One region of the Mesobacillus boroniphilus genome, then DNA from elsewhere that is predicted to be linked to it. Evidence: riboswitches for the same ligand, from Rfam matches in the RefSeq annotation. Region 1 holds a riboswitch; each other region holds the start of a gene.
The links. Region 1 has a riboswitch for cyclic di-GMP ahead of DYI25_RS14795 (HNH endonuclease). Riboswitches for the same ligand answer to the same signal wherever they lie in the genome.
Positions count from the first base shown of each region.

Region 2: another riboswitch for cyclic di-GMP. It lies ahead of DYI25_RS20050 (DUF5667 domain-containing protein); the one in region 1 lies ahead of DYI25_RS14795 (HNH endonuclease).
Region 3: another riboswitch for cyclic di-GMP. It lies ahead of DYI25_RS19780 (anti-repressor SinI family protein); the one in region 1 lies ahead of DYI25_RS14795 (HNH endonuclease).
Region 4: another riboswitch for cyclic di-GMP. It lies ahead of DYI25_RS17090 (DUF192 domain-containing protein); the one in region 1 lies ahead of DYI25_RS14795 (HNH endonuclease).

Region 1 covers NZ_QTKX01000002.1:362,850-370,977, reverse strand. Annotated here, with positions in the region: gene DYI25_RS14810 (VanZ family protein) at 1-71, opposite strand, end outside; gene DYI25_RS14805 (hypothetical protein) at 370-1,860, opposite strand; gene DYI25_RS14800 (hypothetical protein) at 1,860-2,711, opposite strand; gene DYI25_RS14795 (HNH endonuclease) at 2,792-3,688, opposite strand; cyclic di-GMP riboswitch class I at 3,776-3,863, opposite strand; gene DYI25_RS14790 (phosphatidylinositol-specific phospholipase C/glycerophosphodiester phosphodiesterase family protein) at 3,992-4,915, opposite strand; gene DYI25_RS14785 (LytR family transcriptional regulator) at 5,847-6,821, shown strand; gene DYI25_RS14780 (transposase) at 7,042-7,821, opposite strand; gene pgaD (poly-beta-1,6-N-acetyl-D-glucosamine biosynthesis protein PgaD) at 8,038-8,128, opposite strand, start outside.
Region 2 covers NZ_QTKX01000003.1:559,339-567,466, reverse strand. Annotated here, with positions in the region: gene DYI25_RS20085 (DsbA family oxidoreductase) at 1-498, opposite strand, end outside; gene DYI25_RS20080 (GNAT family N-acetyltransferase) at 652-1,104, opposite strand; gene DYI25_RS20075 (AAA family ATPase) at 1,076-1,627, opposite strand; gene DYI25_RS20070 (STAS domain-containing protein) at 1,734-2,582, opposite strand; gene DYI25_RS20065 (protein kinase family protein) at 2,815-3,429, opposite strand; gene DYI25_RS20060 (sporulation protein) at 3,501-3,893, opposite strand; gene DYI25_RS20055 (FbpB family small basic protein) at 3,913-4,041, opposite strand; gene DYI25_RS20050 (DUF5667 domain-containing protein) at 4,429-5,577, opposite strand; cyclic di-GMP riboswitch class I at 5,670-5,753, opposite strand; gene DYI25_RS20045 (pirin family protein) at 5,851-6,696, opposite strand; gene DYI25_RS20040 (protein phosphatase 2C domain-containing protein) at 7,092-7,901, shown strand; gene DYI25_RS20035 (LysM peptidoglycan-binding domain-containing protein) at 8,114-8,128, shown strand, end outside.
Region 3 covers NZ_QTKX01000003.1:494,669-502,796, forward strand. Annotated here, with positions in the region: gene DYI25_RS19755 (ABC transporter ATP-binding protein) at 1-620, shown strand, start outside; gene DYI25_RS19760 (nitrous oxide reductase accessory protein NosL) at 719-1,348, opposite strand; gene DYI25_RS19765 (carbohydrate kinase) at 1,597-2,694, shown strand; gene DYI25_RS19770 (pseudouridine-5'-phosphate glycosidase) at 2,707-3,633, shown strand; gene DYI25_RS19775 (helix-turn-helix domain-containing protein) at 3,796-4,143, opposite strand; cyclic di-GMP riboswitch class I at 4,800-4,885, shown strand; gene DYI25_RS19780 (anti-repressor SinI family protein) at 4,915-5,040, shown strand; gene DYI25_RS19785 (helix-turn-helix domain-containing protein) at 5,159-5,479, opposite strand; gene treR (trehalose operon repressor) at 5,776-6,501, shown strand; gene DYI25_RS19795 (late competence development ComFB family protein) at 6,539-6,814, opposite strand; gene DYI25_RS19800 (type 1 glutamine amidotransferase domain-containing protein) at 7,017-7,532, shown strand; gene map (type I methionyl aminopeptidase) at 7,899-8,128, shown strand, end outside.
Region 4 covers NZ_QTKX01000002.1:858,695-866,822, forward strand. Annotated here, with positions in the region: gene DYI25_RS17065 (ABC transporter permease subunit) at 1-681, shown strand, start outside; gene DYI25_RS17070 (ABC transporter permease subunit) at 697-1,494, shown strand; gene hemY (protoporphyrinogen oxidase) at 1,883-3,289, shown strand; gene DYI25_RS17080 (PAS domain-containing sensor histidine kinase) at 3,424-4,905, shown strand; gene DYI25_RS17085 (SET domain-containing protein) at 4,944-5,324, opposite strand; cyclic di-GMP riboswitch class I at 5,752-5,837, shown strand; gene DYI25_RS17090 (DUF192 domain-containing protein) at 5,931-6,275, shown strand; gene DYI25_RS17095 (Flp family type IVb pilin) at 6,292-6,480, shown strand; gene DYI25_RS17100 (A24 family peptidase) at 6,657-7,178, shown strand; gene DYI25_RS17105 (TadE/TadG family type IV pilus assembly protein) at 7,175-7,558, shown strand; gene DYI25_RS17110 (pilus assembly protein TadG-related protein) at 7,568-8,128, shown strand, end outside.

The DNA.
Region 1 (8,128 bases):
AAATGCATCAATTTGTCCGTCCCAAACATCAATTGATAATTGAACACCAATCTCATCACCCTCTTAGGCATCAGCCTAGCCATACTGCGTCGGGGATAATCATGAGGGGTGTAACGCGGTCCCATTTAGCATTAATTTCAACCCCGTTGTTAGCCTCATAGCTTTGTGTCCTTTTTTTCTTCTAAAATGAACATATCCAATGCATTTAGAATCTAAAAAAAAGAAGCAAGAATCCCTGCTTCTTTTAACTGTTATGAAATTGTTTTCGAGCCTTGAATTAAATTTTAATCCATTATCAATATACCAAAAGTACCATGCTTAATCCGAGTACCGAAAACGTCTACAATAAGTGATATCTAATCAACCTGCTTACCCAAGAAAAAAGGCATCTAAGTCCTCATCATTCTTTAAAATCTTGGTATCCGCTACACCAATTTCGCGGGCTAAATCAACCGATGCTGCGGCTAAAACCGCTGAATTTGCTTCGACATCGAAGGCTGCTTCGATCAGTGAATTGAATCGTGCATACTTTTGGTTAATTTTAGCGATGATTTCTTGGTAAGCTTTATCAATTTTTTGTAATAGAGAGTCAGTATATGCATTTAACTTTTTCTTTAACTCTTCTTCCCTCGCACCTAATTTATCTTTGGCAAAACCCCAGATGAAATTAGCAGTAACTGTGCCAATAATGGACCCCAATACAGGTATCGGAATGAGCATTTGTCCTATTGCTCCACCTGTGGCAGCAATACCCGCTTCGAGACAAAGTATTTGTCCCTGGGTCACAAACTCATCCATGGAGATGTTGTCTTTATTCAAGTCGGTTAGTAAGGAAGACATCCCCATGGCCGCACTGGTTACAGCGCCGGCAAAAGGAGTCGAAAGTGAAGTTAAGTTAGTCAGGGCATATATACTTCCGGCTGTGACTCCACCTTTTGCACCTGCCTTGGCAGAGCTTAACCCTATTTCTGACCAGTCATCTTTATTAAAATCCTGAATCTTTTTTCCGGACTTTACTTTACTGTAGATGACCGTAATTGTATTTAATGAAGCTGCGATCGCGGCTGCTACCCCAGCAACTTTAACTCCTTCGCCAACTGAAGGTCCTTTTTTCGCTTCTACCGCCTTGGATTGTTCTTTTGCATCCTGTTTTATTTTATCCTGGACCTTTTGATTCTCATCTATTATATGGTCCTGGTGCTTGGAAACCGTTTCTCCTGCTTTACCTAATTGGGCCTCGCTGTAATCTGCGACAGAAGGTTTTACCAAATCGTGGAAACTCCTGCCTGTTTGCCGTTCTATTTCCTCAATTTTTTTCAGGATTGCCCGAATCGATTTGTCATTCAAACCTTCAGGAGTCTGTCCGGATTTAATGGCTTCAATAATCTTATATTGATCCTTTGGTATAGAGTAGTTCATCGAACGGTCTTGATATTTCTCGAAATGTTCAAGCACATGCTTAAGTGTATTATTAGTACCATTGATAAATTTAGATTGATACTTAATGCCATCTAAAATGAAGTCTTCCGGTGCTGTTCTGCCCACTCCATCAAATGTGGCAACATCACCTTGGCCCTTTAAAGCTGCCCAAGCATTACGAATATTAACTTCCAGATGTTCTGCCACTTCTCCATGCTTCGTTTGCTCTGAACCTAAAATATTCTTAGGCTCAGATAGAAACTGACGCATTTTCATCATATGTTTCAAGGCATTTTCAAAATTAACATTTTGCTGTTGCTGACCTTGCAGTGCATCTTTAACAATTTGGTCTAACTGCTTAGCAATGGACTGGGTTTTCCAATGATTAAAACCTTCTACCCCGGCTGCAGTAACCTGATCCTTCCACACACTTGTCGACATTACTTTCCAACTTCCTTCATGAATAATGCTGACAAGCTCTCAGTGTTGTTAATAATCGCCCTTAAGTAATCACGCTGATCTTGTGAAAAATCAGTAAAAGATTTTACACTTTTTGAAAGACTATTAAATGAAATTAAACTTTGCTCCAACTTTGTAGCTAAGGTTTGAGTTGAATGTCTCAAGTTCATGATCTCTTCGGAGGTAGCATCAAGAACTTTTGTTGCCTTTACGATTTCAACCCTCTCCCTATCTGCTTTCATCGCTGCCTCCTTATTTTTTTTGCTTGCAAAAAAACCGCCTGCTGCTAAACTGGCTGCTCCAATCCCCCATCCAATAGGACCAGCCAACGCCAGCAGTGCACTTCCTCCAGCCATACCGCCACCGCCAGCTGCTAGAGCACCTCCACCTAACCATGCTAAAGCCGCATTGGTAGCCGCAGCACCCGACAAACCAGAAATCGCGGCACCTGTTGAGGCTGTTCCAAATGTAGTAGCAATCGCCATTGCCGCTGTTGGTGCAAAAGCAGCTGTGGCAACACCAGCCGCTACACCAGCTGCCGAACCACCACCCGCTAGCTTAATCATTTCTTTTTCATCATAAGAAATTTCAGAAAGCGTCTTGAAACTGGCGAGGTTAACGTGAACTTTATCAAAACTCTTTTCGAACTCTTTTGGAGTATTAGCTAACGTGTTAATGTAAGCCTCAACTTTAGCAATAACATCTACTCCGTAATTACGCGTATTATGAAGTTTAATAGCATTATTCTGTAAAGCTTTAGAAGAACTTTCATATTTGTTGAGTGCAGTCTTTAATTTTTCAATCGCTTCTTTTTTTAATGAGCTATTTAACATAGTTGATTTCCCCTTTTAAAATCTTTTGAAATATGGACATTCGGCTGCTTTACTAAAACACAATAAGCTTCCCACTGTGCTTAACGATTTTCACTGCCTCCGCCCCAAATGGACCGGCCGCCTGTATGGGCTGTTTGAGCATGGGTCTCTTCATCCACCAGCTGCAATAGTCCTGGTTCTTCATTATGGTGCCATGTGTATCCCTCAGGAGTTTGCCCGCTTGCAAGGCTTTGGATATCAGATTGAGACAGATTCATTTCATAGGCAAGCTGCGGGTTTTCAACGATTGCCTGGTACAATGTTGCATTCGCTATTCTAAAATGAACATTATCACTTTCAGAATATATTTCTTCAGCTATGATGACATTGAAGGAATCATCAAATACTGGAAAAGTCCCTTCGATCACCTGGCCATTTGGCAGATCCACTGTCTTTTCCACAAAAAGAACACCAGTCTCAGGATGTTCATATCCATTCAAGTGGTCATTCCTGGTTACAAGCTCCTCTGCTTCGGCAACGTCTGCTCCATCTGCGAAGTCCAATATACCGATTGCCAGTCCTGATACGGCTACAACTTTCCCGAGATTTTTCATCCCTTTGATGGCTTGGTCTTTATCTCCGCTTGAGTATCCCTTGTATACAGTGCCAACATTCTGCGCTGTGTATTTTACGGTAGAGCCTATCCCTTTTATTGTCTTAAAGGTAGAATCCTTTAAATCCATCAAGCCCTTTTGCTTATGATATTCATCTTGTTTTATCGCACCATACGCTCCATGAACAGCGCCATCCAGAAACTGCCCGGCGTTCTCAAATGCAACCTCGGATGCTGCTTGAATACCATTTCCAACCTCTTCAATCCATTCCCCAGTGTCCTTCCACTTGCTGCCCACAGCTTTTCCAGCCACCTTGACGGTTCCGCCGATCAAACCACCACCGACAGTTCCGGCACCCTTGCCAATAGTCCGAATAAAACTCATATGTTTTCACTCCACTTTCAGGGGAATATGTAAAATAAAAGCTATCCCTATTAGTAAAAGGATAGCCAAGTAAATATAGAGACTTTCTTTGGCAACCCGACTATCATAATCCATTTAGGATTTTAGACTCGCAGCTTTGCGTCCTTACCTTTCGATAAGTTTGCCTTTATCATTATTTGAATAGGACTTTTATCACATTATAATTCTACTATATTCAACCAATTAAATTTGTCATTTTTTGTCGACGAGAACAATAAAAAAAGAAGCAAAGGGAACGTCCCCATGCTTCTTTTCTCGTGCTTCTTAAGGTGCAATATAATTCTCCCCGTCGTATAGGAGGTAGTCTGTGTAGATGCCCCATCCCCTGGACCTGTATGCTTCTGCGTGTTCCGGTTTGTTGATGGTATGTGTGTAAATGGTGATATTTTTCTCATTTAGTGCGGCTTGCATTTCTTCTGTTAATCGGAATGGCAAGGCTGTTATCGCCGTTACGTTGTTGGCGGCGGACCATTCTGCCAAATCTTTCGGAGTCGGGATGTCTTCATTTGTGTGTTTGTACAACGTATAGATTACTTCGTTAAAGTCATGATAATCCTTTATATAACCAAGCATAGGCTTATCATAAATTTGAGGAATGACACGGTCCAGCAGTTCCGGATCAACCTTTTTTGTCGCCTCTACCAAATATGAGAAGGATTGACGAACTATTTCTTCCTCTTTATCTTTCGTGTCAGTCACAAAGTAAGCATCCGGATACTTCTGCATCAGCTCCAGGATTTGCTCCCATGATGGTGCAGTATACTTACCATGGATCTTCATAGGCATTATTTCATCAAACGGCTTTGGCCCTCCTACTTCAGGAACCTCCTGCCCTAACCATTCATAATGGACCAATTCCCAGTCATGCCGGGCAATTAAACGATTATCGGAAGTCATTTGCAAATCAACCTCAAACACTCTGAAACCCCGGTCATAGTTCGCTGTAAAAGCCTCGATAGAGTTTGTAACCATATGTCCCTCAATAAATCCAAGTCCATGAAGAACCACAGGCTTATCAGCTAAAACTGATTGTTTTTTCTCTTTCTTTTTTGCCGCTGCCTCGCTCGCTAACACATTCTCATTGACTGCATCTTTGCCACAACCAGCCAGAGTAATAGCTGCCAATATGAACAATAAAAGAATAGACCACTTTCCTTGTTTCAATTTCGCTTCTCTCCCGATCATCATAAGTTGTCTTCTATGGAAACTAGTATATCGTTTTTAAACTAATTTGACCACCTTTGTAATTATTTGTCATTTTATGTTGAATACAGTCTAATTTTCTTCTGTCATATAAAAGTCCTAAACACCGGAACACTACTGTAGGAAAAATTCCCTCGGTCCAAATCAATAGAGGTCTTGGTTGGCTACCAGTGAATCGTAGCACAAGAACTGTTTCTAATGATGATTAAACTTGGTGTCTTTGAGGAATTAAATAAGTATATACAGTTTGATTATTTGGAGAAGCGGCTGGTGGAGTATAGGCATAATTTCTCAAAGGGAGAATTTAGCAGGATTAAAAAGACTTGCCCGTTTTGCAGCAATGAGCGGTTCTGAAAGCGATCCACGAGGAATATTATAAAGATGGAATCTATCGTCTACTCTTCAAAATGCAATTAAGTTAGGCATTTTAACACTTATGTACCGAACGGCAAAATAGCTCAAAATCTAGCAATCTATATGATTTCAATCCGTTTCCCTTCCAATGAACAACCTAAGAAAAAATGGACTACTATAATAAACTATTAGGCCTTCTTTCAAAAGACATGAAAAAGGACCTGAAGATCATTAGAGAACAAACATGCCCTAAACCTTTTAGGCTCATCTCAACAGCAAAGCCAATAAAGGATTTTTGTTGGATTACTTTTTTCTCCGCTCATCGTAACAATTTTGAGAAGGTGTACGTCAAATTATTAATCAAGAGAAGCTAGTCAGCAAATCAATGGTAACTGCTATAAATCCAATTCCCTTCTATATCGTTACTTCTAAAAAAATTCATTCTGAAGAATTATATAAAAAGGATTTTAGCAAAAACGACCAGAGATACTTCCGTTAAAGATACTCCTTTGCGGAGGGTCAAGGAACTTTTAATATCAAATTTTATTTGGAGGGTTGTTATGTGAGGTTTAATAAACGAAGAAATAAGAAGATGACCAGGCTTCAAATTATGGGAATCATAGGATTATTGATCATGATAGGAGCCGGCGTTTATTTATACACTATTTATTCATCTGTCTCAAAAGCGGTAGAAACGATGCATCAGCCGATTGATCGCAAGACGACTGATCAGCGTAAGAACATCGCCCATGCAGAAAGCGATGAAGTAAGCGATGAAAACAGGAAGCCCTTTTCCGTATTGTTGCTGGGTGTGGACGCCCGACCTGGTGACAAAGGGCGATCGGATACAATGATTGTCATGACGGTGAATCCTGAACTAAACTCTACTAAAATGGTAAGCATTCCCCGTGATACAAGAACTCGAATTGTGGGAAAAGGATTTGACGACAAGATTAATCATGCCTACGCATTTGGCGGTGCACAGATGTCCATAGATACAGTCGAGGAATTCCTGAACATCCCGATCGACTATTTTGTTCAAGTAAATATGGAAGGCTTTGAAGATATCGTAAACGCTGTAGGCGGAGTTACGGTTGACAATACATTAACTTTTTCCCAAGGCGGTTATGACTTCCAAGAAGGTGAAATCGATCTAAACGGAAATAAAGCTTTAGCGTATGTAAGGATGAGAAAAGAAGATCCAAACGGGGACTTTGGAAGGCAGCAAAGACAGCGGCAAGTCATACAGGGTGTAATAAACAAAGGGAGAAGCTTCAGCTCCATCACTAAGTTAGACGAAATACTAGAAGCCCTAAGCAAAAACGTAAAAACCAACCTGACCCTGAGAGAAATGGCAGACATCCAAAAACACTATAAAAATGCCAGCAAAGACATTCAACAATTACAGCTAACAGGAACAGGAACAATCATCGATAAAATCTATTATCAAATCATCCCAGAAGAAGAAAAACAAAAAGTCCAAAATGAACTACAAATGCATTTAGGTGACAGTTCCCCTGTTTCATCTCCAAACTAAAAGAAGGAAGCATGGGGACGTACCCTTTGCTTCTCTTCATTTTTCTGCCATTAGTAATCGTCGCAACTATCACGATGCACTGATTTTCCAGTCCCTATAGCAATACGCATAACACTTGTGCAGATATAAAAGTTCAATTTCCTTTTGGACCATTTACAGGATCATTCATATGGTAGGATTGCTATTGTGGATTTTCAATGAGGATTCTTACTAAAGTTGTTTATACCTTAAAAACCAGACTAGGCGGGATACCGAGGATCCTGGCTGCCTGACGCTGAGATAAACCATCAATACTTTTGATTTTCCTTAACACAATGTCCCTTTCATCTTTAGGCAGGCTCTTCACCTGAGCGATTTCCCGGGTACCGAGGATTTCCTTGATTTCATGCCCTGCCTCTTCATCGGTCAATCTCCGGCGCTTAAACGGATAATCCTCGAGGCACTCATCTTGATTAGTTTGTTCATTATATTCCCTGAATTTCTCCTTAGCGATGGAAGCATCAGGCGAAAACATCTGCAAAACCCTGCTTCTTTCAAGCAAACCTTCCGGGAAACATGGTTGATCATAATACCCGGAACAACTGCTCCACCGCCAATCTTCCACCCTCCCTACCATTCCTGCCTTCACCGGATTTTGATGGATGTACCGGACCACCGTGAGGAAATAATCATCCTGTTCTACACTTTCGCTGTTAAACCGATTCTGAAACAGATGGCCCGAAGTCTGGTATTTCCAATTAAAAAATAACGCATAACTCACACCAACTCGCTTCATCGTCGCCCCAATTCCCTCCTCCCCCTCTTTTAAAAGCAGATGGATATGGTTACTCATTAAACACCAGGCATACACTACAAGCCCAGCATACTCCTTATATTTCTTCAGAATCTCAAGAAACTTCATCCTATCTTCATCATCATGAAAAATATCCTGCCGATTCACCCCGCGAAACATGACATGATAAATACCACTAGTGCTTTTCACCCTAGCTTTACGAGCCATATTGATCACCACTTATAAAATTTTTGTTTTGGAAATTCAATAAAAGAGTTGATTCAGAGAGGAAGGAAGGAGATTAAAATGTGGTTACTTTACATCATATACCACTCAGAAAAATCAGTCATTGTTAAGCCTTAGTTTTTTAAAAATTTTGATCCTAACTGCCATAACAGCAGCTTCAAACACAAAAAAGAAGCAAAGAGTACGTCCCCATGCTTCTCAGTTTCTCTCAATATATTGATTGCTTTGTATCTGTCTTATTTCTTCTTCTGTTAGTTCGAAGTACTCGGCGAGTTCTTTTTGGCTTGTC
Region 2 (8,128 bases), on a different contig from region 1:
GAAGAATGGTACACCTGTGATTCCGTACTGCTGGCCAGTGCTTTCATCAGAACGGACTTCATCAGCCATTTCATTGCTAGCAAGCATTTTTTCTACTGCTTCACGGTCAAGGCCAACTTCTACAGCCAATTCAGTCAATGTTGCATGGTCCCCAATATGCTTCGATTCGGTAAAATAGGCACGTAGAATTCTTTCGGTCATCTCTGCCATCATTCCATGCTTTTTCGCAAACATCGTCAAACGGTGAGCATCAAAAGTATTGGTTAAAATAAGTGTGTCCATATTATATTCCAGGCCAGATTCCTTGGCCATTTGCACCATGTTTTGCGTGCTCGCTTTCGCCTGGGCAATGCTCATCCCATATTTCTTCGCTAAAGCTTCGTAAATATTATACTCAATGTCCCGTCCCATGTTCGGATCAAGCTCGAAGCATCGATACGTCACTTCAATCGGGTGATCGATCTGATTAATAGCGTCATCCAGACGCCTTTTGCCAATATAGCAGAACGGTCAAGCAAAGTCTGTCCACATTTCAATCTGCATGATGGATCCCTCCAGTTCGTTATTTCCCCCTATAGTATAGGTGTTAAGCTTGTAAAATACACGAAATTCGACTCGGAGAGAATGGACTATCCAATGCCCAGAAACCATTTATTCAATTTCATATACCAGCCAGTCTGACTGGCTTCCGCCCATTTTATTGTAAAGCCCTTGAGCAGCATAATTATCCTTGGCCGTTTCCCAAGTCATATAAGCGAAGTTATTTCCCCTGATATGTGCGAGGCATTTTTCAAAGAGCTGCTCTCCTGCTTTTTGGCCTCTTGCCTCGGCTGAAACAAATAAGTCATTTAAAATTGCCGCCCGTTTTACCTGTAGAGTACTGAAAGTATAATACAGGGTTGCGAATCCCACAATTTCTCCTTCTCTTTCAGCCACAAACTGCAACCCTGAGTCTGGATGATCCAGCAAGTGTTGAATCAAATTTTTCAATTCTGCTTCATTTGGTTCTGGTTTTTTGTAAAAACCAACAATGTATTGGGTCATTAAATCGTATAACTTTGGAATGTCTCGTTCTTCAGCAGGTCGTATAGTCAGTTCTGCCATGCTCTCGCCTCCGGAAATATATTTTCTCAAGATCTATAGACTCTTTTACGATGTACAGTTTATGCTGATGGACGCCAAGAATAGTCAAGATTTCCTGTCTGCTCTTCTCCTCAAAATATCTATTCCAAACAAACATCTTCCTGAAAATCTTAAAAGTCGGAGCGTAATTTGCCTTTTCAAGTCCAAGCTTTTGCAAGATGAATCTTCGGATGATCCTGTATTTCCTTTTTCCATAGGAAATGTCCAAAAATATGATCATATCCGCGTTTTCAAAGCTTTCCGCAACCCACTCGTAATGAACACCCTCGATAATCCACGAATCGGCTTTAACGATTGATTGCAAATATTCATCTCGTTCCTTTTCGCTTCGTCTAATATCCCCCCTATCGGTTCTTTTCCAGACAACATTGTCGAGCTCATAGTGCGGCAAATCGAATCTGGTTGACAGACTCCTGGCCAGGGTCGTCTTTCCGCTTCCGACAGAACCAATGATATGGATTTTCTTCATTTGATCATTTGTCATAAAACATCATCACTTTGTCTATAGTTAAATTTCAAATTCTCTTCTTAACTGGTATTTCCTCTTTTTTCGCAAAAATAAAAAAGCTGCCTGAGCAGCTTTTTCGAATTTATGCATTTTGCATTGTCTGGATCTCTTTGAATGCCTGATGAAGATTTGATTTTACCATTATACCCTCGAGGTTGAGGCCCAGCGTCACCATTGTATGGGCAACCTCAGGACGGATGCCGGTCATGATGGTCTTTACCCCAACTAGCGACAGGGCATTGATGACCTTGAACAGCTGGTCCGCAACCATCGTATCGACGATCATGACTCCAGAAACATCAAAGATCAGGTGAGTAAGCTTGAGTTTTACAGCCTGGTCCAGTGTTTCTTCCATCAACAGCTGCGCCCTTTCAGTATCAACGTTCCCGACAAGAGGCAATACACCGACACCAGGCAGTAACGGAACAACCGGTACTGACAGTTCCAGCAATGCAGTTTTTGCATTTTCAAGGCTCTTTTGATGCGCGTCGACAAACGTTAGGCTGAAGCTGTATATAGCATGGTCCATTAATGGATCAATGATATCTAATACCCCAAAGATGGCAGAAGCGGACATATCCTTTGCTTCTTCTTTGATTGCCTTCCAGATATGATCACGGTAATAGCTAGTATCTTTAAGAGCTTCATCAAGAGAGGCGCCCAGCTTATAGATATACTCTCCGGTTTCCTTACCCCAGGTTGTAATTTTAGCAAATACCTTTTCCTGGTCTTCATGCTCAATCAATGCCTGACCGAATATTTCAATGAAGTTCGCTCGAATCTCTAGGATCTGTTGTTCAATTTTGCCAAGATCATATTTTTGAGCTTCTGTTAAAACAGCTTCAGAATACCTGTCTTCGTGGACAGCTTTGGCGATTTCGTGCTTCCTGCTGACAATTGCTTCCCCTAATGCTTGCAGTTCTGTGGTCATTTAGATTCCTCCATGTGTTCAAAGACAATTTTATATATACTTCTACGGATTCTATTCCAAAATGCACTGTTATAACCCATCATAACGCAGGGTTAGAATGCAGGACAAGTTTTTGAACTTATGGACGTTCACCGACCTCGTTTGCGAAACGAGTGAACCAGCTTCTTTTTTCTTATCTAGCTTTCTATTCGGAATTTATGTAATTTAAAAAGAGGACTGCGGCCATTCAAGATTAGTTAATAGTTGGCAGCATTCCTCTTTTATAACAATATGCAATTAAATTCATCGCAGGCACTGGCATTTTTTTCGGGAAGCGTTGATGCCTGTAATATTTATAAAAAGCTGTTTTCAAGTCCTCCCACTGAGAACATCGCTTCGTCTGCCGGAATCGAGCCACATCTATAAGCTTGATTTCATCATCAGGAGTGATGATGATGTTCCGCAGATGTATGTCGGAGGGGTTCAAGCCTTTCTCTCTTGCAAGCGTAAGGGCATGATCGACTTCCTCAATATGGCCGGCGGCAATCGGCATGCCATTTACCAAACATTGATAGAGTGTCATGCCCTGGACATAATCCATGACCAAATAATTGCTTCCCGATTCATGGAGTGAAGGGAAAAATGGATTTCCAGCAAGCTCCTTATAAATCTCGGCTTCTTCTGCTGCAACCTTCTCAAACTGAGGAAAAAAAACCTTTATAACAAGGTCTGTTCCGCTGATTCTGAACGCGAACGCACTTCTGCCCTCTCCAACCAGCTTCAGTGATGAATCTTTATGAACCAAAGCTGCTTTTGATCCTCGGATGGAATAAACAACACTATTTGCCAGATGTTCATATTGATTCATTTCTCTCGCTCCTTTCATAGTTTGCCCGAACGGTAGTAACAGGTTGTGTTCCACACTCACAGATACCCAGTTCAGCCCTTAACCACCTTGATCATGTCTTCATCCCAGCTTTCGGTTCCCTGTTTAAAGACCAGCTTTGTTTTAAAATGATAAGAGATATCCTTGTTTGAAGGAGGCACATCCGCGGGAAGCAGGAAGCTGAACGGCACTTCATCATCACCATCTGGCTGAATCCTCAACTGTATATCAATTGTTACAGTATCCAGTACATTTTCTGCTTCTGTCTTCAAGTTAACCATGACAAGGGCACACTCAATTAGCTGGAGGTCCTGGTCAACCGTCCCTCCCTTTATCAAAAACTTCCCATTCACCGAATCACCAGGGATTAAAACATCTTTCTCCAAAATCAGGTCAATCTGGGCGGAACCTACTCCTAGCAATGACATATACTTTCGCAATAGCATCCTGGTCCTCCATTTATGTTTACTTTTTTAGGTTGGTGTATTTCTCATCAAGCCGCTTCTCAATTATCTCGATCCGCTTTTGGTCTGCTAATAATTCTTCCTTGTTCTTTTTTACCAATTCATTAAAACTAAGCTGTAATCTCTTCACAAAATCACACTCCAATACTTAAATTTATGTTTAACCGCAGGAAAACGCCTCTGATAAGACTATTTTTTGCCAGTTTCATTGCAATACATCTCTGTGCTTTCTCCATAAAAAAACTCCACCCGCTTAGGTGAAGGTCTGGAAAACAAATAAAGACCTTCACCAAATATGGCAAAGGTCTTGCTAACAACGGTCGTTGCCAACAAAGCCGGGAGTGATCTCCGTAATGACGACTCTGTTGTGAAAGCTACTCCCCTTTAGGAGAACTATTCAAATGTATACGATTATGATAAATGACAACTCAAAATCTGTCAAATACATCACCAGTATTAACAGTCTTTTTGGGTGGCCTTTTGCCTGCTTTTACTTACCGTTATTTTCCCCTTTTTCTTAGTTGGAATCTTCATCGCTGTCATCATCTTTTTGCTCATCATTATCTTCTTCTTGTTTTTGTTTATTCTTTTTGGCTTCTTCCTGTTTTCTTGCTGCTTCTTGTCTCTTTTCTTCAGCTTTCTTTGCTGCTTCACGTTTTTGTTCTTCTGCTTTTTTCTCAGCTTCCGCTTTCTTTTCAGCAGCCTTCTTTGCTGCCTCTTCTGCCTTCTTTACAGCTTCAGCTTTCTTTTCTTCTGCTTTTGTGACACTATTCTTAGTGTTAGTTTTTGTTTCAGTGGTACTAGCTGATGCGACACTCACTTGCTGTTCAGTCGTTTGCTCAGTTGAAGTTGTGTCTTCATTTTCATCTTCAGTAACCGCTGCTTCGCCTGGCTGTTCTGCTTCTTCAGTGCCCTCTTCGGATCCATCAGTTTCTGCTTCTTCATCTGTTTCTTCTTCGGAAGCCTGTTTTTTCCCTGATGCAAGTCCTTTCATCTTTGATGGATGGACACCAAGCTGCTTAGCTGCCTGTCCGAATCCAACTTTCTCCTCTGTATATAAAGAAGCGATTTCCTCTACTGTTTTCCCAGCTGCTTCTGCAAGCCAGAAGATTTGAGCGATTTGGCCGTACCCTAGCTCTTGTTCTCGCAGCTGGGAAACCATTTCCTGATCCAGGCCCTTTACAACGTTAGCAACCACCTTCGCTTTTTCCGTTGCTTCTTCAACCTCTTCCTTTAGCTCATCTTCAAGCTCCTCAGTAAGTTCATCCTTAACTTCAGAAACGTTTTCCAGCTCTTCAGTCAGTTCGTCTTCACCTTCAGAATCAGTCTGTTCTTCTACAATTACTTCTGTGACCTTCTCTTCAGCTGCCTCAAGAGCTTCTAAATATTCTTGAAACGCTTGTTGGACGAATTCTGTTTTTTCTTCTTCTGACATTGCGGTAGCTTCAGCCAGTCTCTCGTTCGCGAATTCAAGGAGGAGCTGGGCTTCTTTTTCATCATCGAAGGTGACTAAAAGCTTCAATTCCTCAAATAATTGGTCAAACGTAAACAAAAACTCATCTGGTGTCGTGCCCGGGTCTACCGTTTCAACTACCTCACTTGCAGATGCTGCCGTCCCAAATGCAAGCACTCCGGTCAAAATTGTTGATGCTAAAAGCTTCTTCATTCCAATACCCCCACTATTTTTAATATTGGAATTAAAATCGACATAAAAAAGTGCTGTCCGAGAGCAGCACACATACATTGGCTATGTGATTCTTCGGCAACTGGCTGGCATGGTCGACGACTTTAGCCCCTGTAGCTTTGCGCCCCCAGATTTCCCTAGGTTTGCCATTATCGGATTTTAATTCTACTTTTATCTTACTTTTTCGACAGACAAAAAGAAATAGAAATGTTTAAAAAAGACTATAATTCAAAGTATTTGGGTAATTATACCCATCTACTTGGCTTCCTCGCCGAATTTGCCTTCCTGATAATCGCGGTAAGCCTGGCGAATCTCCTCCATCGAATTCATCACGAACGGTCCGTAGGCGACCACTTCCTCTTTGATTGGCTTCCCGGAATATACCAATACTTTTGAGCGCTTGTTCGCTTTCAGCATTAGTTCGCTTGTACCTTCGCCTCCGTCATTAAATGTCAAAGTCGCCGCAGAAGACTTTTGAAGATTTGTTTGGCTTGAGCCGGCATCGACTTCACCTGAAAGTATATATAGGAACGCGTTATGCGATTCCGGCAATTCATATGTGAAATTCGCCCCCTCAGCTAGCTGAATTTCTGATAGGGTAAATGGCACTCTTGATTCGAGAGGCCCTTTCACTCCGGCAGTTTCTCCTGAATACACCTTTAAAGTTCCGCCTTCAAACTGGACAACTGGTGCATTTTCGGAATACACGTTTTGATAAGAAGTCGTTGTGCCTTTCAACTCCTTAGGCAGGTTCAGCCAGAGCTGCAGTGTATGCGCTATGTCATTGTCCACTGCCTCTTCAGCATGTCGCGCACCGCTGCCTGCATTCATATACTGGATGTCACCAGATTCCAGAATGCTGTGTCCGCCATGGTTGTCAATGTGCTCAAGCCTTCCGTCAATGATATACGTGATTGTCTGGAAGCCACGATGCGGGTGATCAGAAAATGTCCCACGTTTAAACCAGTCTTCCGCCATTAGAATGAATGGATCCAACTCCCTCCAGTTTTGTGGGTTCAGCACTAGTCCTGCCTGGACATGCGGCATCCCTCTCTCTTCATATTGAACTGTCCAATGTTTCTTGATATCTCTTTTGAACATCTTACCCCTCCTGACTTGTTTCAACAGCATATTAATTTATTTACTTTTAGTAAGTATAACTCTTAACAGGTCAATCCAACAAAAAAAGCGCCCCCTGCATACTGGAGATAAGCAAGGGTAACGTTTTAACTCGTAGTTTCACCGATTATTGTATTTCACTGAGACGTTCAATCGTCTTTGCCAGAAGGGCTGTCCGTTTTGGTGTTCCAAATCTCACCCCCTAAGGGATTTCATAAAAGACTTCATTTTTTACCAGAGATATAGTGGGATATCCTTTAAGAAACCCACTAGCTCCTTTTTTGATTTATTTACACAATAAAAGTAGTAGACTAATAACTAAACAGATTACTCAAAAGGAAAGGTTGAATGAATATAGAATAGGCAGGGAAGTACATATGAATAATCATCTAGTTTTCAATTGGGTAGGAAATCGGGAGAGTTTTGTAGACGAGCCGAGTATTATTGAACTGGGCAATATGATCATTGGCCGATACGGAGGTAATTCCAGTGCAGGTCAATACAAAAATGAGGATGGATGCTTCGTTATGTCAAATCCTGAACAAGATTGGGAGTTTGTGATTCTTTTAGATGCCCACAATAGCTCAGAAAGCGCTGAACTGATTGTTGAAGCCTTCAGTCAAATAAAAGGGGATGTCCAAGGTGCGCTATCACTTTCGACCAATGAGGCTTTTCAAAATCTGCAGCGTATTACCCTTAATCTTTTTCAAAGTGAAGATTTTTTAGAAGCTTGCGAGAGAATAAAAGGAGAAACCGCTTGCTTAATCGTGGCCAGGAAAGGCAACTACTGCTGGTGGTTTTCAGTTGGCGACTGCCTATTCTACTTGCATCATCCTGAACTTTCCTCCCTTGGCCAATATCAAGTGAACCAAAGGCATTTTTTTGAATGGATTGGTCAAGTAAATACCTTTAGCCAAGCTGTTCCTTGCTTCAGCAGCGGAGCAAAGGAATTGCGGAAAGGCGTCAATCATCTTCTTATGATAACGGATGGCCTGGTTGAGTGCCCAGGAGAACCATTCATTGAACCAAAAGCAATCTTTGGTGAGTTTTCCAATTCATCTAACAAAGACGGGGTATCGAGGTTACTTGATCGTATTCAAGCCAACAATGTACGCGATAGCACTACTATTATTTCTTGGGCTGTGTTGAACAAAGAAGAAGCTACAATTCCTAGTAATGAAAGATAGTAGAACACTTGGAATTTATCTAGCGCGTAAAATAGATGAAAACGCATGGATAAAGTCCATTTGAAAAATCAATTAAAAATTCTATATCCTCCCGGAAAGCAAAATCTGATTCGTCCATTTCGGCCACCTTTTTCCAAAACAGCCTTAATAAAAGACCTTCCATTCACATATATATCTTATCATTGCAGGACTTTTTCCCGGGGAGGTTCATAATGATCATTCATGTT
Region 3 (8,128 bases), on a different contig from region 1:
AGCCTGAAATCTTTGCACTCTGCGGTGGAAACGGTGCAGGCAAGAGTACATTGATCAAGATGCTTACAGGGATTATGAAGCCGACTGCGGGCATGGTATATATGGACGGTATGGAAGTTGAACCGCAAAGCAAAGGTTACAAAAAACTATTTTCCTATATGCCTGATGAAATGCTCTTTCCTCGCCAGCTGTCGGGGTTGGAAGTTTTGACTTTTTTCGCAAGATTAAGAGGAATAAGTGCTGGAAAAGTGACTGCAGCCCTCCAGCAGGTTGGGTTATTTGATGTACGGAATATGCAGATTAAACAATATTCCAAAGGAATGCAGCAGCGGCTTTCACTTGCACAGGCGCTGTTGCCAGATGTCCCGCTGCGAATTCTCGATGAACCAACTAATGGACTAGATCCACTCTGGGTGTACCGCTTCAAGGAGATTATCCTGGAAGAAAAGCGACAGGGCAGGACGATTTTCTTTACTACACATATCCTTAGCCTGGTCGAGGAATTGGCCGATAGAGCTGCGTTCATGCAGGAGGGGCAATTGCAGCATTGTGATTCAGTGAAATCACTAGTACAAAAAAACGGTGTCTATACGCCACTTGAAAAAGTTTTCTTTCATTAGTCCTAATGCGTAAGCGACCTAAATACGACGTAAAAACTCCCGGTGTTGAATTTCACACCGGGAGTTTATTATCTACGGTTATTACAAAATATCCTCCATCAATGGCCACTTTCCTCTTCGCTTTCTCCGTCCATTTCCTTGTCATCCATATCCATATCCATGCTGTCACCATTCATCTTCATTTTTTTCATATAGCGTTCGTTTGCGATTTGGTCGATTTGCTCCCATGTTGCCATAGCAGGATTCTTGTCGCTGTTTTCTGAAATGAATTTCTCGGCGCTTTCGTTGTCCTTGAAGAAAGCGTAGCCGTATTTCATAGGGGTTTTAAGGTCTGCTTTTACAGGAATTGCGGAATCTGCATCGATCCATTCAGATGTTATATAATCACGCACCCATTTTTCCTCGAATTCAACGTCATCACGTCTTGGGATATTCACTAGACAGCCTGAGTCGTCAAAGAATACATACTCTCCATCTTTCATTTTTGCCTGAGCTGTGAAAACGCCCATTGGGTTAGCTTCCGTATATACCTTCATATTGCAGAAAGCACAAACATCATCAGCACCTGGTTCGTGTGGGCCATCTGCATGGTCATCCTCCTCGTGTTTCACCTCTGTTGCTGCAGTTTCTTGACTGTCTTTTTTCTCGTTTTCGCCAGCTTCATCACCGCAGGCAGAAACAATTGTCATTAAAAAGAATGCCATCATAATAGCAAAAAATTTCTTCATTCAAATCTCCTCCTTTGATCGAATTTAATCCTATCAGGGAGTTGTGATTAAAATGCGAAAAATCAGTGGGATAAGCGTGAGAAGCACACTATTTTTATGACGATTTTGTGAAAAATCTCCAAGCTTTTTGAATATTGTATACCAGTGGTTTTAAGTACTCAATCAAATATTAATAAAGTTGTGTATATTCAGATAAAGGTTTAAAATTTAAGTGTAAGCTATATTTTGGAAATAGAGAGGTGCGCAACATGGACGAAAAAGAGGGTCTTATTTTAAAGCTGATAAAAGAGGATCCGTTCATTTCACAGATTGATCTTGCTTCGAAAACAGATTTATCGCGTTCAGCAGTTGCCGGCTATATTTCTTCTTTAATAAAACAAGGAAAGCTTGTAGGACGGGCGTATATTTTACCGGGAAGGCGCCAGGTGCTGTGTGTGGGAGGCGCGAATGTCGACCGCAAAATATGGCCGAAGGGTGTTCTTGAGCTGCGTACTTCGAACCCGGCTGAAAGCTCAAAGTCATGCGGAGGAGTTGCCAGGAATATCGGGGAGAACTTGGGAAGGCTTGGAAGTGATGTCAGCATACTGACGGTTGTCGGTGATGACCATGAAGGCCAATGGCTAATGGAATATACAAAGGCTTTTGCAGATATAACGCCATCAGAAACTCTTCAGGGACAGTCTACGGGAGCGTATACGGCGGTACTGGACCACGAGGGGGAAATGACAGTAGCGTTAGCAGAAATGTCAATCTATGAATTTATCACACCTGAATTCCTGGACCGTAAGTGGAATTATTTTGCTTCATCAGATTTCGTTATGCTGGATACTAATTTCCCGGCGGGCGTTCTTGAAAGGATTATTGAACGTTGCCATAAGGAAAACATTCAGCTATGCATTACTCCCGTTTCATCTCCGAAAGCGAGAAAGCTGCCGGAGGATTTAACAGGGGTGACCTGGCTGATTGCCAATAAGGAAGAGGCAGAAGCCATTTCCGGGATTAGTATCAACAATGAAGGTGACTTCTTCAAGGCAGCAGAGCTGATTATACATAAAGGTGTGGAGAAGGTTGTCATCAGCCGCGGAGACAAAGGTCTGATTTATTTTACCTCGAAAGGCGAAGCTGGCGTCCTGATTCCCCCGGCGATTTCTGTTATTGATGTAACTGGAGCAGGAGATTCGCTTGTTGCAGGAATCATATATGCCCATTTGAATGGCATCCAAACAGAGGATGCCTGCAAGATTGGCATGGCCTGTTCAATCCTGACGCTGCAATCAATCGAAACTGTAAATCCGATTTTGAATAATAAACAATTGCTAGACACATATAAACAAAACTTTAAATAAGCGAGGTACTCCATGCTGGAAAAGTGGCTAGAATATTCACAAGCAGTAATCGAAGCAAAAAAAGCAGGCAAACCGGTCGTTGCCCTGGAATCTACGATCATTTCACATGGGATGCCTTATCCACAGAATGTCAAGACAGCGAGGGAAGTAGAGCAAATCATCCGTGAAAATGGAGCAGTACCTGCAACCATTGCCATACTGGATGGGAAAATAAAAGTTGGCTTGTCAGATGAAGAACTTGAGTACCTGGGGCAGAGCAAAGATGTTGAGAAAGCGAGCCGGCGGGATTTGCCGTATTTGTTATCTGCAAAGAAAAATGGGGCGACAACGGTGGCAGCAACGATGATTTGCGCAGAGCTTGCGAAGATTGAAGTGTTTGTGACCGGCGGAATAGGCGGAGTTCATCGAGAAGCAGAAACTACGATGGATATATCCGCAGACCTTCAGGAGCTTGCAAAAACAAATGTCGCGGTTGTATGTGCCGGCGCAAAATCAATTCTTGACCTTGGCCTGACGCTTGAATACCTTGAAACTCAGGGAGTTCCTGTTATAGGCTATCGGACAGACTCACTGCCAGCCTTCTACACACGAACAAGTCCATTCCATGTTAACTTCCGGCTTGATACACCAGAATCTATAGCAGAGATGATCCAAACCAAATGGGAGCTGGGACTTGATGGAGGAATCGTCGTCGCTAATCCAATTCCAGAAGAAGACGCAATGGAAGAGAGCTTGATCGCAAATGTGATTGAAAAAGCACTGGGTGAAGCCAGGGATAAACAAATCGGCGGCAAGCAGGTAACTCCATTCCTTCTTGGAAAGGTCAAAGAATTAACAGATGGAAAAAGCCTTGTGGCGAATATCGCACTTGTGAAAAATAATGCGAGGGTGGGGGCAAAGATTGCAGCCAGCCTGGCCAAACAGAGAATCAGCCTATAAGGCTGGTTCTTTTTTTAGGATTTTTTCGTAACATTACAGTTTTGAAAAAGGAGATCAAAGCCTTTAAAAACATAATACAAGGGCGTACGAAAAGCGACACTCATACGAAAATATTTGTTCTAAAGTGCTGTTTTGCATTGTAATTTATATAAATGCCTTTACCTACTTATCCTGATTGCTCCGGCTCTTAAACTTCATGAAATCCAGGTAATAAGCAAAATCTTCTTTGCTGATTCCGTTTTTTATGGCTTCATCTATGAGTCCAGCCCATTCCTCATCAACAGGCATCCTTGCAACTTTCATGTTTTGCTGTCCCATCAAATACTCAACAGTTGTATCCAGGTTGTTTGCCAGACGGGACAAAACCTGAAGCGAAGGATTTCCCTGGATCCCTCTTTCGATGTAACTGAGATAGGATTTGGACACATTCGCTTTTTCAGAGAGTTCACTAATGGAATACTTTTTTTCAAGCCTCAAACTTTTAATTCTCTCGCCGACCTTCATCTTCATATGGCAATCTCCTTTAATTTCAATTATTATTCATTATAACGAACAAATAAGTTCTTTTAAAAATACAAAAAACTGAGATAAACGGAGTATTTTCTTAAAAAAGAACGGTTATTGTTCTTTTTTAAGAAAATTAGCCATATTTTAGACTTTTTCAGGAATGATGCAAATGGACTATACTCGAATGGAATAAAGTAAGTAAGAACTATGTAAAGGGGCTGGATGGCCGTGTACAGAAAAAATTGTGATCGTTGTAACCGTCCTTCGTTTAGCAGCAGTGAGGTTGGGGAGTGGCTGTGCCCGATATGCGGAAATGATTTAACGAGATACCCGTTCTTTAATGCCATCAGTCTTGAAAAAGTTGTGACTTTAACTCGCCGGAAAAAGAATCTGTATAAAAAAAACAGCCAGCCATAGAATCATTATCAAATTTATGGGGGTTATTTTTAAAAAAGAATTCAACAATTAGAGATATAATATGACAAATATCCTTGCTTAAATGGTTTAAATTTTCAGATAAAAGGACTTTCACTCTGTGATTTTGTAATTGTTTGGAAAAAAAGAGGAAAAATCCTTATATAGTTGCCGACAAATAGTTACATGTTAAATATATAGAACAAGGTACAATGACATTGGGACTTAAAAAGTGAGTATAGAGATTCAGAAAAAGGCAAACTTGTTGAAAAACTAGGACGCAAAGTTACGGATCTAAGGTGCAAAGTACTATGATGGCCGGACTGCCTGGAATACTAACTGTATTTTGGGGGGAAGAACTTGATTAAAGAGCAGGTAGTTTTTGAAGAACTGGATACAGAATGGATGCAGCTTATATTAGAAGCATTAGAGATGGGAATTAACAAAGAAGAAATCAGGGAGTTTTTAACGAAGACTAACAAGTAGTAAAAGAAATTCAATACATAGACAAAAGAAGTGTGATCGAGCAGCTCTTATGGAGGTGCTTTTTATTTTTTTCTATTAATGAAAATAAAAATGGACAGCGAAGGCTGTCCATTGAAATTTATTTATTGTGTAGTCTCCATTTATTGAATTCCAGAAACTCACGAAACTGGTCTTTTGTGATACCTGAATCCATTGCTTCTTTTACAAGGTGGACCCAATCGGAATCCATATTTTCTTTGTCGGGTTGTTCATGAATTAGATGGTCTACTGGGACATTCAGTACTCCAGCTATCTTTTCTAAAAACTGGATTGAAGGATTTGTTTGAAGATTTCGCTCCAGGGAACTCAAATAGGATTTTGCCACGCCAGCTTGTTCTGCCAATTCAGATAAGGACATTTTTTTTTCTTGTCGAAATTTTTTGACGCGTTCACCGATCACTTTTATCCACACACCTTATCAATTTATAGTTATATCATAACAAATCTGATAAAATAGTTCCATATTAAGAACAACTTATAGAACAATTATAACCAACCTTAAAGTCCTTTTGGTCCACTTTTATAAAAAAATATGTTGGGAAAAATCTCGATGCTTTTATATCGGTCTTTGTTATTAAGAATTGTACATTATTTTATGAAGATTGTTTGAAAAATACAAACGCAATTGTCATTTGTGTTCAAAAGGATATTAAAAAGGTAAAATAGTAGCAATCAGACAAGGTACGGGTGATGTGTATGCAGAAAAAGTATTTATTGATCTACGAAGAAATTTCCAAACAGATCCAGGAAGGTCATTATCCTCCTAAAACGATTTTGCCATCTGAAAATGATTTTGCGGATATGTATCAAACGTCCAGGGAAACCATTCGTAAAGCACTGAATCTTCTTGCGCAAAATGGATTCATCCAAAAAATCCGCGGTAAAGGTTCTCTTGTTCTCGATTTGAAAAGACATCAATTTCCGATTTCCGGATTGATCAGTTTTAAAGAACTGGCGGAGAACATGGGCGGAAAGGCGAAAACGACCGTAGAAGAGTTCACTCTCGAAATGGCAGGACGGGATATAGCCAGGGAATTGAATATTGACGATGATGAAAAGGTTTGGAAGGTAAAAAGAGTGAGGCATATTGATGAAGAACGGGTCATACTCGATAAGGATTTTCTCGTAGAAAGGCATGTGCCAGGACTGTCACGTGAGATTTGTGAAAACTCGATATTTGAGTATATAGAAAAGAAACTTGAGAAAAAAATCAGCTTTGCGAAAAAGGAATTCACCGTAGAGGAACCAAGCCCGCAGGACAGGAAGCTCCTCGATATGGAAGGATTCCATGCGATCGTCATCGTGAAAAACTATATTTATTTTGACGATGCTACCCTGTTCCAATATACCGAGTCAAGGCACCGTCCTGACAAGTTCCGTTTCGTTGATTTTGCCCGACGTATGGATACCCGGTCTATATAAGAAAAAAGAAGCTGCCGTTGATGGCAGCTTTTATTTTTTAATGTTTCGGGTATTTCCCGACAAGATGGATGGCACTGATGATTCTTTTATTAATCCAGGCTCTGTTTTCCTGAGTATTAAGTTGTTCATAGACCATCTTCCGGCCATCTTCTGTAGTGACATAGTGACTTGGAAGAGTGTTCAGGCTGATGGCAATGATATCATTCCGGCACTTCTGGCAATTACAGAAGGTCTGATAATCAGGGCTCATCATCAACACATTGACAAGAGTGGAAACTACCTCTTCCATTACATTGACATATTTAAAATCCATGGTGCCTTCTCTCCCTATTGATGTCCTAAATTAAATTATAGTTGAATGACGGAAATATAAAATGATTTTTTTGTTTTCGATATAAGATGGGTCTATTTACCTGATTTAATACAAAATAATGGAACTTGTATTAAATGTTTCATAGCCGTAAGACAGGGAATTTTAAATAGTGGAGAATTTCTTAAAAGGAGTTGTTGAATCCATGGGTAAAAAAATTGCCTGTTTAATAACCGATTTATTTGAAGATGTAGAATATCTTGAGCCTTCGCGTGCTTTCACCGAAGCTGGTCATGAAGTAGTGACGATTGAAAAGGAACAGGGGAAAGCCGTAACTGGAAAGCAGGAAAAAGCCGAGGTTAAAATTGATGAAAGCATCGATAACGTCAAGCCGGAAGATTTCGATGCACTCTTCATCCCTGGAGGCTTCTCCCCGGACCAGCTGCGTGAAGACGAGCGATTTGTTGAATTTGCCAAGGCATTCATGGATGAGAAGAAACCGGTCTTCGCCATCTGCCATGGACCTCAGCTGCTGCTTACCGCAAAAACGCTTGAAGGCAGAGGAGCCACCGGCTATAAATCCATCCGCGTCGATATGGAATACGCCGGAGCAAAATACATGGACAAAGAAGTCGTCGTCTGCTGCAACCAGCTCGTGACCAGCAGGGAACCGAAGGATATCCCAGCGTTTAATCGAGAGGCACTTAAGATATTGCAATAGAGTTTAAGTTAGAAACCTTCTGCTGAGGCAGGAGGTTTTATTTTGGTTGCTTGTGACGGAAAACTGGAAAAAAACGCCTGGAATTTCCAGTTCGCCAATAAAATTTGATTTTCGCCAATAAGTTGTAGTTTTTCGCCAATAAAATAATTTTTTCGCCAATAAAAATAAATTATCGCCAATAAAATTGTGAACTCCGCCAAAAAATCAAAGGCGAAACTAATTTTGATGTTTAACACCTATACTTTTCGAACTTTTCTTAAGAAAAACAGCCAGATTAACGTTGAAATGAGCCATCATCCAGTTCATTTTGCGAAAATCTATGTATAAGATAATATAGAGGGTGAAATGAATCGGGGAGATGACGGAATGATTGTTTTAAAATCGGCACGTGAGATTGAAAATATGAAGGCAGCGGGCAAGCTGCTCGCTTCCGTGCATAAAGAATTGCGCAAACTGATTAAGCCGGGGGTAACCACTTGGGAAATTGACCAGTTTGTCGAGGATTATTTGAAAAAGCATGGAGCCACTCCTCAGCAGAAAGGCTACCGGAATTATCAATATGCAACATGCGCCAGTATCAATGATGAGGTCTGCCA
Region 4 (8,128 bases), 500 kb from region 1:
GCGGAAGAGTTCAAGAAGCTGCTTGAAGGATTCCCGGTTGAATTAAGGAAGGCAATTGGGTTGTCAGTGGAAAGCATCGCGACATTGATTGGCTTCTTCTCGTATACGTTCCTGTACCTGAAGCTTGCGGGCGCAATCCAGGCTATGAATCTTGGAACCTCGATTTTATCGAAGGAAACCAGGGAAAAAACGGCGGACTTCCTGCTGACGAAGCCGGTGACAAGGGCGCAGGTGGTAACTACAAAGCTGCTCGCCGCGCTGGTTTCCCTGTTCATCACCAATATCGTTTTTATAGCAGCTACTTTCGTGATGGCATCCATCGTAGCAGGGGGCGATTTTAACAAGGAAGCTTTGTTCTTGATTGCTATCTCCCTGTTTTTCATCCAGCTTATGTTTATGGCGCTGGGCACAATCATTTCGGTAATTTTCCCAAGAATTAAGTCCGTGATTTCGGTATCGCTCGGTACTGTGTTCGGGTTTTTTATGCTCGGGATGATCAGTTCGACGACAGATGATAAAGCCCTGCGTTATTTGACGCCATTCAATTATTTTGACTCAACGTATATCACAGAAAACTCAAGCTATGAAACTTCTTTTATCATATCCGGGGTAATTTTTGTCATAGCTGCGGTAGTTGCCAGTTATTATTTGTACGCGAAAAAGGATGTCCATTCTGTTTAGGGAGGAGGGAAAGTCATGAATCTTTTTAAAAGAGAAATGAAAGCAAACCGGAAGTCGCTCATCATCTGGAGCATCGGCGTCATCTTCATGGTTGCCTCGGGCATGGGCAAGTACGCAAGCATGGAAGGGACCGGGCAATCGATGAATGCGCTGATGGCTGAAATGCCTAAATCGCTCCAGGCGATCATGGGCACAGGGTCGCTCGATTTGTCGACACCACTCGGTTATTATGGAGTCCTATTCTTATACCTGGCTGTGATGGGAACAATTCATGCCGCAATGATTGGTTCGAATATTATTGCCAAGGAAGAGAGAGACAAGACGATTGAATTCCTGCTGGTCAAACCAGTTTCAAGGACGAGAATGATCACATCCAAGCTATTAGCTGCTCTGGTCAACGTCTTGATTTTCAATGCTGTGACCTTCGCTTCCTCTGTGGGAATGGTCCGGAAATATGCGGAAGGTGAGGATGTGACGGGGGATATCACCTTGCTTATGGTCGGGATGTTGATCCTTCAGTTGCTTTTCCTTGTCATCGGGACCGCGATTGCCGCTATCTATAAACATGCTAAAAAAGCTACATCATTGGCAACGGGAATTTTGCTCTTCCTTTTCATTCTGTCGATCGCAATAGATTTGAATGAAAAGCTGGATGGATTCAAGTTCCTGACTCCATTCAAATATTATGACGCTAAGATTGTTTTGCAGGAAGGCGGGTTCGAACCGCTTTATCTGGCACTGTCCGGTTTGTTGTTGCTCGGGCTCACAATTGTGACCTACGTGTTTTATCGTAAAAGAGATATGAATTTGTGAAATCCCGGGAAATCCGGGATTTTTTCATGGAGAAGTAGATATTTTGTGAATACCACACTTTGTTTCGCCAAAGTGTATAGGCATTCCACGAATTTTCTATCTAAGAACGGGAGTATGAAGCTTAATTCCGCGTAATACCCACCTGATTCCGCGAAAAAGATGCTTAATTCCGCGAAATTCTAACTTAATTCCGCGAAAATCAATGATGATTCCGCGAACTGGAAATTATCCGTATTTTTTTCCAATAATATCGTTCACATTTTAGTAAAAAAACGGCCATCTTCCTTTTTATTTCGGGTGCTATACTTTTTATATGTTAAAAACTTCACATACCTACTTAAATCAACTATAGGATAATCACTACATTACAAGGAAACAGGTGAGCGGAATGGATAAAAAGAAGGTCATTGTTGTTGGCGGCGGAATCACAGGACTGGCAACAGCATATTATCTCCAAAAAGAAGCAAGGGAAAAGCAACTAAACATCAAAGTGAAATTGATTGAGGCAAGTGACCGCCTTGGCGGCGTCATCAGCACTGAGAAGCGGGACGGCTTCGTCATTGAAAGAGGACCGGATTCTATCATAGCGAGAAAAAAGAGTGCTATCAGATTGATAGAAGAAGTTGGCCTCAAGGATAAAATCATCTCCAACACTGCCGGGAAGTCCTATATTTACGCCAGAGGCAAGCTTCACACAATGCCTGAAGGATCTTTCATGGGAATCCCGACAAGGGTGACTCCGTTTGCGTTATCGGGGTTATTTTCGCCGCTGGGAAAACTGCGTGCTGCGGGGGACTTTATTCTACCGAAAGGCGAACCGAAAGCAGACCAGTCACTTGGAGCCTTTTTCCGCCATCGGCTTGGTGATGAGGTAGTGGACAACCTGATTGATCCGTTATTGTCAGGTATATATGCAGGGGATATTGACGAGCTAAGCCTGATGGCCTTATTCCCGAATTTCTATGAAATCGAACAGAAGCATCGCAGTCTGGTTATCGGATTGAATAAATCGATGCCAAAGCCGCCGAAAACAGCTAAACAGCCTGGCTCCAAAAAGGGAATGTTCATCTCATTGTCAACGGGCCTTGAGGAGCTGATTTACCAGGTTGAAAGCCGTCTGGAAGAGGGGACGGTCATGAAAGGTACGGCTGTAAAAAAGGTAGTGAAGACAGGCGGGACCTTTCAAGTCCAGCTCGAAACTAGAGAAGTAGAAACAGCTGACAGTGTCGTCATCACTACTGATCATTTCCACGCACAGAGCATGCTGTCGGATTATGCATTCATGGAACCATTCAAAGATATGCCGTCCAATTCCGTCGCAAATGTGGCGATGGCATTCCCGAAATCGGCGATTGAAAAAGATATCGACGGAACAGGTTTTTTGGTTTCGAGAAGCAGCGATTTCAGGATAACCGCATGTACCTGGACGCACAAAAAATGGCCCGGCACATCTCCTGAAGATATGGCATTGCTCCGCTGCTATGTTGGCAAACCGGATGACCAAAAAGCAGTCGAACTGTCCGATGAGGAAATCGTCGACCTGGTATTAAGAGATTTGAACAAGACGATGAATATCACCGCAAAACCAATCTTCCATTTCGTGACGAGATGGAGAAAAGCGATGCCGCAATATACGGTTGGGCATCTTGAGAAGATCGCCTATGTTAAAAAACAGCTCAGTATTGAACTCCCTGGAGTCTTCCTTGCCGGAGGGTCATTCGAGGGTGTTGGCATCCCTGGCTGTATCGACCAGGCGGAGGCTGCAGTGGAAAAAGTAATCGTACATCTGACCTGATAATAATTCCTGCCGCTATCGTTAAGAGATAGCGGTTTTTACTTTTAATAGAGAGATAGCCAAATATACCTTTTTAAAAATCGAAATCTTCTGTAAAATGGACTTATAAGGATAAAAAGTTTGGAGAGATCTCTATGCGAAATAGTTTTCCGATATTTGGGACTGATGATGAAACAATCTATAATCCAGATGAACTGCTAAGTTTATTTTTGGATTGCACGGCTGATGGGTTTGCTATTGTCGATATGGAGAATCGATTTTTAAGGATCAACCATATGTACACGAAAATTTTCGGTTATACAGAAGAAGACTTAATTGGGAGAACATTTCATGAGTTTTCAAATCCCGATTTTGTGCCAGGAATTATAACTGAAGTCAAGAATGGTAAAACATATACCAATATGATAACGAAGCGGTTCCATAAAGATGGATCCATGCTCGATATTGCTGTCTCTTACTCTCCTTTCCGGAATAAGCATGGGAAAATCATAGCAATCATTGCGATTTACCGTGACATCACCAAAATAGTCAGCATGGAGCGTGAACTAGATAGAACCCGGGAATTGTACGAACTAATCACCGAAAATACGACCGATATGATCAAGGTGATTGATAAGAATAAAGTGATCCTGTATGCTTCTCCCTCACATGAAAAAGTAATAAGTCTGAAGACAGAGCAAATTATCGGCAAAAGCCTGAGTGAATTTTTGACGCCAGAGGAAGATGCCATCCTTGACAGAAAGCTGAAGGAAATTATCGAAACAGGTGAGCCGCAGATTTTACGGAAGAAGTTTACCACTTGCGACCTGAATTCTGTATACACAGAATACAATTTTTCGCCAATATACAATGAGAGAAAAGAGATAGAGTCCTTTGTCAGTGTCGGCAGGAATATTACGGACCGAGTCAAGAGTGAGGCAACAATTCGAAATTTGGACAGGCTGTCTGTTACCGGGCAGCTGGCAGCGGGGGTGGCTCATGAAATCCGCAATCCTCTGACTTCATTAAAGGGTTTTTCAAAATTATTGCAGACTTGCCTTGATAAAGAGAAGCAATCGGATTATCTGGCAATCATCATGAATGAACTTGACCGGATCGATATGATTGTCAACGAGTTTATGTCACTAGCAAAGCCGCAGGCCGTCCAGTATGTCAATGAGGACCTGAAGTCAATCCTGGACAGCACGATCAATATCATTAATCCGCAAGCATTGATGCACAATGTCCAAATCAACACAGCTTATCCAGAAGAGGACGTTAGACTATCGTGCAATCAGCATCAGCTAAAGCAAGTGTTTGTGAACTTTTTGAAAAATGCGATTGAATCCATGGCTGATGGAGGGGATATTTTCATAGAACTTCAAAAAAATGGCCCGAGAAAAGTGTTGGTCAGCATTTCGGATGAAGGAACAGGAATCGAATCAGACCGGCTTCGGTATCTCGGCACCCCATTTTACACTACGAAAGAAAAAGGCATCGGCCTTGGGCTGACAGTAAGCAATAAAATCATCCAGGAGCATAGTGGAACTATGAAGATTTCTAGCGAAAAAGGTCAAGGTACAACAGTGATTGTTGAATTGGATTGTTTCGAGACAGATGAAAACTTCTCAAAATAAAAAAATGCGGCTTCCTTAAAACGGGAGCCGCATTTTTGTTATTTCTCTTCATTGAACCAGAGTGGGTCGTTATTATCCACTTCACCATTGTAATTGATGACAATTTCTTCCCCAGCGCTTATGTCGCGATAGGCAAAGAAATCAAAAGTGTGATTGTCGAAATTGATATCATATGTTGCGTTAGGCTCATATGAGTGGTTGAATAACATCCCATAACCAAGGAGGATTGCAGAATGATTACTGCCATATTCGAAGGCATAATCAGCCAGCGCAGTCTTCTCGATGTGAACATGCTGGTCGTTTGGATAGGAAAGGACGGGAGCCTCATGGATTAGTTCGCCTTTTGCAATATCGCGAGTTGCGAATACCCCTCTGTTGAATTCTCCATCACTAATTTCAGAAGTCTTAATCTCAATCATTGTATCACCTGCTCGTTCCACTACTTTATTTATGTTTCATTCTATCAAGCATGACGGTAATAAAGAGTAAATGCAAGTTTTTAATATAAAACAAAAAAATTCTAAGCAAGAATCTCTAATATTTACCCTGCAAGACCTAAAAAGTTCATAAAAAACAATCTAATTTACCTATAAACATTAGTATGTCATGTGCCAAAGTAATTATTAATTTATTATGGTAAAAATTTCATTTTCTATTATTTTACATAAAAAATATGGCGTTAAAGGAAAAAGTGTGATTAATGGACTACTGACTAAGTATGTAGTTTTATAATCCTAGGACAATAGGTATAGTATAATTTTTTGAAAAATCAGGAAAAACGGTGGATTTTGTAGAACGATGTTTCAATTTATGATGTGTGTAAGAGATCAGTCGGATAAATACTGAACTCGACAAAGGCAAACCTGGTGAAAGCCAGCGACGCAAAGCTACAGGGGCTACGGCAATTCATGCTAGGCCAGCCAGCTACCGAAAGATCAGGGTGAATTACATGATGCGTGTATTCAGTGAACCCCCCTTTCGGTAAAGGCGGGGTTATTTTTGTACAGTCGGAGGTGAAAAGCGAAGTGAGGCTCGTGAACGAATCGAACGGCAAAGAGTTGGCAGCGAATGTAAAAATAGCAGATACCTTTTTCAGCAGATTCAAAGGTTTAATGCTGACAGATAGCTTGCCAGAAGGTCACGGTCTCTACATAAAGCCCTGCCCGTCCATCCATACCTTTTTTATGAACTATTCCATCGATGTTCTTTACATCAACGAGAACTATGAAATTGTAGGTGCGGACGAACAGCTAGAACCTGCAAAAATGGGAAAGCGCTACAAAGGTACGTATTCCGTCTTCGAGCTTCCAGAAGGCACGATCCGGAATACAGGAACGAAAGTCGGTCATTCAATCAAACTAATAAAATGAAAAGGGGTTTTAAACGATGATAGCAAAAATGAAAGCATTATTCACAGAAGAACAAGGACAAGGTATGACTGAGTACGGTTTGGTACTTGGAGTTATTGCGGTAGCGGTAGTTACTTTATTAGTATCTCTTCGCACACAAATCATAGCTATGTTTACTAATGTTGTTACTGCAGTAACAGGAGCTACTACAGGTACTACTCCATAATATGCATTGACGTACTTTCCATTTCATATCAAAGCACTCATTTATTCTTATCTACAGTTTGTGATGGAAGTTCGTTTAATTAATACAATCGCCAGTCAGAGGTACAGGCAGAAGGAGCCTCGCGTTGAGAAACGTGGGGCTTTTTTAAAACTCCTCAATGAAGATGAGGTGGAATAATGTGGTTTGATTTAATTTTAGTAGCTTTACTGGTTATTTGTGTAATAACCGATTTAAGAGAACGGAAGATTTATAACAAGGTATTGATTCCCTTTCTCGCGATTGGCCTGATCCTCAATATCGCAGTTGGAGGAATAGCAGGGCTTGGCCATGCCTTGGCCGGACTTGCTGTGGGATTTGCTATTTTGCTAATCCCCTATTTTCTTGGCGGAATGGGGGCTGGCGATGTGAAGCTGCTCGCTGTAATCGGTGGATTGAAAGGTACGGTCTTTGTTTTGACAGCTGCTGTTTATATGGCGCTGGCGGGAGGAATACTAGCGTTATTTGTCCTCTTTTTTCGGAAGGGTGCACTTAGCAGGATCAAACAGATAGGCAATTTTATAGGGGGATTGCGGAGCGGGGTGAAGATACCGCTAGCTTTAGATAAAGACTCTTTAAATGCAACGTATCCATATGGGGTAGCGATCGCCATCGGTGCACTTGCAGCGATTGTTTTCCCTTCTGGAGGAGGTTTGCTATGAAGAGGGATGAGCGTGGCCAGTCACTAGTTGAGACAGCCCTAATCCTTCCTGTCCTCATTATCATTTTGCTGGGTATCATTGATTTTGGAAGAATCATGTATTCATATGCCCATCTCCACATGGCAGCCCAGGAAACTGTCCGGATGGGCGGACTAGGGAAAAATGATACTGAAATTGTTACCTTCGCAAAAGATTATGTCACTCTTAACCCGATTGACCAGCTGAGAATTAACATTTCCCCGGGAGATGCAAGCCGTGATTCCGGTGATTACGTTACTGTCAAGCTTGAATATCCTTTTCAATTCTTTACTCCGTTTGTATCCAGTCTGTTTCCTTCTTCATTGTCAATTAAAGCGGAGTCTACGATCAGAGTCGAGTAGGAGGAAAAAATGATTAAAAGACTTTTATTTACTGATGAGTCTGGGAATACGATTATCCTTGCAGCCTTTTCTTTATTGGTCCTTTTAACCATAGCGGGTCTGGCCATTGATGGTGGCATGCTCTATATGACAAAGTCTGAGCTTCAGAAAACGGCCAATGCGGCTGTACTGTCAGGTGCTCAGGAGCTGACCAATAACGAGGCGAAGGTAGATGAAATAACAAGGAAGACTGTAGCTTCTCACAACAATGGGTCTGAGATAGAGAGTCTTTCAATCCAAATGAAGAAAAAGGTCGCTATTGATCTGGCAAAGACGGTTCCACTGGCATTTTCAAAACTGTTAGGAGTTGAATCTGTAAGAGTAAAGGCGCATTCAGCAGCTGAGCTTAGGACAATGGGCAGAGCTGTTGGTGTAGCTCCCTTGGGAATTGATGACAGTATCCCGTTGGAGTTCAATAAAGAATACAAGCTAAAGGTCGACACCGGTGGAGTGGAGTATGGAAATTTTGGTGTCCTTGCGCTGGGTGACACAGGTGCCAGGACATATGAGGAAAACCTGCGAAATGGCTAC